Linked DNA regions of Funiculus sociatus GB2-C1. The protein of the gene in region 2 binds, or shares a complex with, the protein of the main gene of each other region. Links are inferred from orthologs where the notes say so. Each region holds a gene or a part of one and is shown on either strand. Other genes may lie near its edges.

Region 1 (3,862 bases), on a different replicon or contig from region 2:
AAATACCTACTTCAGGATAGAGGGGTGATCTCGATGATTTCCTTAAAATCAAATAGAAAGAAATAAGCTGTCACCCATTCAAATTGCAATATCAATTAATCGTTTAATCGTTTTTTGTCAGATGTTGGTCGTTAGTTGTTGGTTGCAAGTAATATCTTGCACAAATGTGAAATAGAGGCGGTAGCCTCCCTTCCCTCGTTTCCAGGGAAGAGAGGCTAGAAACGGGCTTTTGTCGGGTTTATTTGTGGCTACCGATATATTCTTGCAATGACTTCACCTGCAAGGGTTGAGACTGCAATGAACGAATCGCCGCCGCTGTTGCTTTGGCACCAGCAATAGTTGTGATCATCGGGATTTTGTAAGTTAGAGCGCTCCGGCGAATCAGCCGACCATCTGTCTGCGCCTCTTCTCCAGAAGGCGTAGTGATAATTAGCTGAATCTTGCTATTTTTAATTGCATCTAGCACGTGAGGACGACCCTCATGCAATTTCAGCACCAGTTCAACATCTAACCCATTCTCTCGCAATACTTTCCTGGTGCCTTCGGTTGCCATTATCTGGAAACCTAATTCCATCAGGTTTTTCACCACAGACACAACCGCCGCTTTATCGCGGTTGTTCATCGACACGAACACCGTCCCAGATAAAGGTAAACGCTGTCCTGCTGCCAATTCTGCCTTAGCAAAGGCTGTCCCGAAGTCGGCACCAATTCCCATCACTTCGCCAGTAGAGCGCATCTCAGGGCCGAGAATCGTATCTGTGCCAGCGAATTTCTCAAAAGGCAATACCGCCTCTTTGACCGCAATGTGACTTGGCATCACTTCCTCGGTAAATTTCAGAGATTCCAGCGTCGCACCTGCCATAATTCGGGATGCTAAGCCAGCTAAGGGAACTCCGGTGGCTTTCGAGACATAAGGCACGGTACGCGAGGCTCTGGGGTTGGCTTCGAGGATGTAAACTTGTTCGCCTTGAACAGCAAACTGGATATTCATCAATCCGATGACTTTCAGGGATTTGGCTAGTTCAACCGTCCATCTGCGAATTGTCTCCAGCACTGGTTCGGAGAGGGAAGTATACGGCAACGAGCAGGCAGAATCTCCGGAGTGAATTCCTGCTTGTTCAATATGCTCCATGATACCGCCGATTACTACTTTGCCAGTGTGGTCTGCGATCGCATCCACATCCACTTCAATCGCATTCTCTAAGAATTTGTCGATTAAAATGGGATGCTCCGGCTCTACTAAAACCGCATAAATCATGTAGCGCTGTAAGTCCTCATCGGAGTAGACGATTTCCATCGCCCGCCCTCCCAATACATAAGAAGGACGTACCACAACCGGGTAGCCAATACGCTTGGCGACAGCTAGAGAATCTTCGTAACTCCGAGCCAGACCGTTTGCTGGCTGCTTGATATCGAGTTCCCGCAGGATTTTTTCAAATCGCTCTCGGTCTTCAGCAGTGTCAATCGAATCTGGCGAGGTTCCCCAAATTTTAGCTGTTATTTCGGGGTGGGATTGCAGATATTCCTGTAAAGGTAAAGCCAATTTCAACGGTGTTTGACCGCCAAACTGGACAATAATTCCTTCTGGCTGTTCCGCCTCGATGATGTTGAGTACATCTTCTTTGGTCAGCGGCTCAAAATACAAGCGATCGCTTGTGTCATAATCTGTGGAAACTGTCTCTGGGTTCGAGTTGACCATAATTGTCTCAAACCCTTCTTTGGATAAGGCATAAGCCGCATGACAACAACAGTAGTCAAACTCAATCCCCTGTCCAATGCGGTTCGGGCCACCGCCTAAAATCATCACTTTGCGCTTATTAGAAGGCAACACCTCCGATTCTTCCTCGTAGGTCGAGTAGTAGTATGGAGTTAACGCCTCAAACTCAGCCGCACAAGTATCCACTGTCTTGTAAACAGGCACGATACCCAACGATTTCCGATAATCGCGGACTTCATCCTCTGTGGTTTTAGTAGCATAGGCGATTTGGCGATCGCTAAATCCCTGCCGCTTAATATCCCACATTTGTTCCTTCTTCAGGTCTTTGAGCTGACTCCGCTTCAGGAACTTCTCGGTTTCCAACAGTTCCTGCATCTTATCCAGAAACCACAAATCGATTCCGGTGAGTTCATAAATCTCTTCCCCTGTCATCCCCATCAAAAAGGCATGACGCACTGTAAAAATCCGTTCTGGGTTCGGTGTCCGCAAACCAGCCCGAATTTGCTCTAATGAAGGTAACTTCTCCTTCTTATCGCATCCCCATCCGGCGCGTCCTGTCTCCAAACCACGCAAAGCTTTTTGGAACGACTCGCAGAACGTCCGTCCCATCGCCATCACTTCTCCCACCGATTTCATCTGCGTTGTCAGCACCGCTTGAGAACCGGGAAATTTCTCAAATGCAAATCGGGGAATCTTCGTCACCACATAGTCAATTGTCGGCTCAAACGAGGCTGGTGTTTTCTTAGTGATATCGTTGGGAATTTCATCTAAGGAGTAACCCACCGCCAACTTCGCCGCCATTTTAGCAATCGGGAATCCCGTCGCCTTAGATGCAAGCGCGGAACTGCGGGAAACTCGCGGGTTCATCTCAATTACAATCAATTCGCCTGTAAGTGGATTTATGGCAAATTGAATATTTGAGCCGCCCGTCTCTACCCCAATCTCACGGATAATCTTAATTGAGGCATCCCGAAGCCGCTGGTATTCCTTGTCTGTCAAGGTTTGCGCTGGCGCAACGGTAATTGAGTCCCCGGTGTGAATACCCATCGGGTCAAGGTTCTCGATTGAGCAGATAATCACTACGTTATCTGCCAAATCGCGCATTACTTCCAGTTCGTACTCTTTCCAACCCAGAAGCGACTTTTCCACCAGAATTTGTGACATAGGAGAAGCATCTATACCTCCCTGTGCCATTTCTTCAAATTCTTCTTGGTTGTAAGAAATACCGCCGCCCGTGCCGCCGAGGGTGAAAGCGGGACGGATAATTAAGGGGTAGGAGCCGATTTCGCGAGCGATCGCTTTCGCTTCTTCTAGTGTACTAGCAATTCCCGACGGACAAACTGGCACCCCAATTCGTGCCATCGCTTCTTTAAATAGCAGGCGGTCTTCAGCTTTCTCAATAGCTGGTAATTTGGCTCCGATTAACTCAACACCGTACTTGTCCAATACTCCATTCTTCGCCAGCGCCACGGCTAAATTTAGAGCAGTCTGACCCCCCATCGTTGGCAATAAAGCATCAGGTCGCTCTTTTTCTATCACCTTCTCCACCACGTCTGGTGTCATCGGTTCAATGTAGGTGCGGTCAGCAGTTTCCGGGTCGGTCATAATCGAAGCTGGGTTGGAATTGATCAACACCACTTCATATCCTTCTTCCCGAAGCGCTTTACAGGCCTGAGTCCCTGAATAATCAAACTCGCAGCCTTGTCCAATGACAATTGGCCCGGAGCCTAGTAGCAAAATTTTATGAATATCATTGCGACGGGGCATATTTGTTAGTCCTAGCGTAACCGTTGTCAAGTCCTGATCATTCTACGGGGTTTCATCCTATTCCTGGCGGGTTATTGGGTCTATTTTTCCAAGATTTGATGACTTATGACTTATGGAGTGGGAGCTTACTTTTGTTACTCTCATTCCCAGGCGACCGCCTAGGAATGAGAGTAACTGGTGCGTATAGCACAGGTTGTTTCTGGCAAAAGTGGATTTTTTTTGTTAAGCAGCGTTGACAAATCCAATCAATAAATTTATAGTTTTAGATCGTATTTCCCTGTGCATCAATAACGAAAATGACAGAGAGAGATAAAGTATCTCGTCTCTGCCATAGGTTCTCCTCTATTAAAAGAAAGGCAGTTGGGGTGCTTAAAGCTG
Region 2 (2,915 bases):
ATAGTTGTACAAGATTTCATACCTAGCATTATCAAACCGTTTTTATCACGAATTCAAGAGCGTCAACAAGTCTTTAACGTCGATTTACCGCCTGACATTCTGCCAATTATGTCAAGTCCAGATAGTTTGGGGCGGCTTTTAGCGGAACTCCTTAACAATGCCTGCAAATACACCCCATCTAATGGGGAAATTCGCTTTAGCATCAAACAGGATATCGATTTATATAACCCGGAACCTACTGCATCAACAACCAGCTTTGAGGTCAGCAATCAAGCAGAGATTCCAACTGCTGAAATACCCCATATTTTTGATAAATTTTATCGAGTTCCCAATGCAGACCCTTGTAAACAAGGTGGAACTGGATTAGGCTTAACCTTGGTGAAAAAGTTGGTTGAGCAATTGGGGGGAGAAATTAGAGTAGAAAGTGGTGAAGGTTGGACGAGCTTTACTATTTTATTAGGAAATATAGCAGTCATAAATGATTCGTGAAGGTGAGATACCGGACTTGTTAAAGTCGGGTATCTGAAGGGCTGGCTCACAATGCCGAGGATTACTATATAGCCGAGTAAAGAGCAATCCGATAATCTTCTCTATTCAATAGACTGATTCAAAAAGAAACTGGGAGATGAGAACTAATGAGGTCAAGTTTGTCAATCTCAGGGCTGAAGCTTATTCGTGAGATGCGATCGCCTTCCTCGAAACTTGGTCATCTCGCTACCAGATAACAGCAGATGAACGTAGATGCGATCGCATCCTAATACACACTTCTACCCTAGCTGGGTGTGAGATGATAACTTACCACTAGCAACTAACAACCAAAAACTCAGCATTACCTTATGCGTCCTTCTTCTGCTCAAAGTGCCTTGCTCGTACTTGCTGATGGCACGTCCTACAAAGGTTGGTCTTTTGGTGCTTCAGGAACAGCCATTGGCGAAGTGGTGTTTAACACTGGTATAACTGGCTACCAGGAAGTTTTGACTGACCCCAGCTACTGCGGTCAGATAGTTACATTCACCTATCCAGAATTAGGCAACACTGGTGTCAACCTGGAAGATGAAGAATCGAATCGTCCTCAAGTCAGAGGCGCGATCGCGCGTAACATCTCCTCACGTCCCAGCAACTGGCGATCTACCCAATCCTTGCCCGACTACCTGAAACAACACAACATTCCCGGCATTTATGGCATCGATACGCGATCGCTCACCCGCAGACTGCGCTCTGCTGGGGCCATGAACGGCGCTATTTCCACCGAAATCCTCGATCCTGCCGAATTGCTGAAAAAAGTACAAGAAGCTCCCAGCATGGCAGGATTAAATCTAGTTCAGGAAGTCAGCACACAAACCGTCTACGAATGGTCTGCTCCCACCGAGTCGAGTTGGGAATTCAGTCCCGGCGTTGAGTCAAACGACGGCGAACCCCTCACCGTTGTCGCCATTGATTTTGGCATCAAACGCAACATCCTGCGGCGTTTAGCTGCTTACGGTTGCCGCGTCATCGTTGTACCAGCCAATACACCGCCGGAAGAAATTCTCAAACACAACCCGGATGGGATTTTTCTCTCCAATGGCCCAGGCGATCCAGCAGCCGTCACCGAAGGCATCGAAACCACCAAAGCCTTGCTAGAAAGCCAGAAACCCGTCTTTGGCATCTGCATGGGACACCAAATTCTCGGTCTTTCAATGGGTGCTGACACCTTCAAGCTCAAATTTGGTCATCGCGGCTTAAATCAACCAGCAGGTTTAAAACAGCGGGTGGAGATTACCAGCCAGAATCACGGCTTTGCCATTGATGCAGATTCCTTAAGCTCAGATGTGGAAATAACCCATCTGAACCTGAACGATCGCACTGTAGCTGGTTTACGGCACAAATCCCTGCCCTTCTTCTCCGTACAGTACCACCCAGAAGCCAGCCCCGGCCCCCACGATGCCGACTATCTGTTTGAGCAGTTTGTTGAGCAAATGCGATCGCATCGCCAAAATTAATCAATAGCAATTAGCAGCTGTGTGTTCTATAATGGAGCCTCGACTAAGGACAATCCAAGGTAGGAGGGTGTTATTCCTGAGCCACTAACCCTAACCGTAAGCTTAAGAGGCACTCGCGAAGTTAGGGACAATTACCAGCTATACCGCCTCACGGGTTTGTTAGATGCTTTCTCGGAACCCACGTTCCGGAAGGTGGTCAGCAAGTATATTGAGGAAGGTCCCAGCCACGTTATTCTGGATCTTTCTAACATCGACTTTGTAGACAGCTCTGGCTTAGGCGCTTTAGTGCAGCTGGTGAAAAAGGCTCAAAGCGTTGATGGTTCTTTGCAAATTGTCACCAATGCTCGCGTGACTCAAACCGTTAAACTGGTTCGCTTAGAACAGTTTCTCTCGTTGCAGCCTTCAGTTGAAGCAGCATTGGAGAAGATCAAGCAGCCTTGAGCTGAATGATAAATCGATAGGTGGGGCGGGGCTGACAACCCGCCCTTACCAATTTCTAGCACTGGCATCACTGGGATTTTCAGTGCAAAGCTAAAATTTAGAGGGCAAGGTGACTCAGGAGGAGGAAGGGCGTTTAGATAACCTGGCGACTAACTCGCCACTGGGCAAAACCGAAATGTGGTTTAACCCAAGATGGGCTGTAGATCGAAAAGCTCAAATCCAACAGCTTTCTCCAGCGTCTTTAGCTTATTTGGGGGACGCGGTGTATGAACTATATATCCGCAGCCTTTATCTGCTGCCGCCAAAGCGATCGCAAGCCTACCACGACATGGTAGTAGGGCAGGTGAGAGCAGAAAGTCAGGCAAAAGCACTACAAGAACTCCAACCGCACCTTACCGACACAGAATTAGAAATTTTGCGGCGCGGGCGCAATGCCGCAGGACGACGCAAACGCCTCGATCCAGAAATTTATCAACAAGCTACCAGCTTAGA

What was found. Proteins that work in one complex are often made in the same cells at the same time.
Region 1: the proteins of carA (region 2) and carB are in contact, whole or in part, in a solved structure (PDB 1KEE), measured with the Escherichia coli proteins. The link is inferred for Funiculus sociatus GB2-C1 from one-to-one orthologs.

Annotation. Positions count from the first base shown.
Region 1 is NZ_JAMPKJ010000030.1:58,073-61,934, forward strand. Bases 39-3,804 are described here. They hold carB (carbamoyl-phosphate synthase large subunit), read right to left. Parts: upstream 3,485-3,804; coding sequence 239-3,484; downstream 39-238. UniProt on the Escherichia coli protein: Large subunit of the glutamine-dependent carbamoyl phosphate synthetase (CPSase).
Region 2 is NZ_JAMPKJ010000019.1:63,458-66,372, forward strand. What follows is about bases 91-2,909. They hold carA (glutamine-hydrolyzing carbamoyl-phosphate synthase small subunit), read left to right. Parts: upstream 91-836; coding sequence 837-1,982; downstream 1,983-2,909. Other genes in these bases: NDI42_RS11465 (ATP-binding protein), read left to right, coding at 91-489; NDI42_RS11475 (STAS domain-containing protein), read left to right, coding at 2,055-2,423; NDI42_RS11480 (Mini-ribonuclease 3), read left to right, coding at 2,599-2,909. Outside these bases: more of NDI42_RS11465, read left to right, coding at 1-90; more of NDI42_RS11480, read left to right, coding at 2,910-2,915. UniProt on the Escherichia coli protein: Small subunit of the glutamine-dependent carbamoyl phosphate synthetase (CPSase).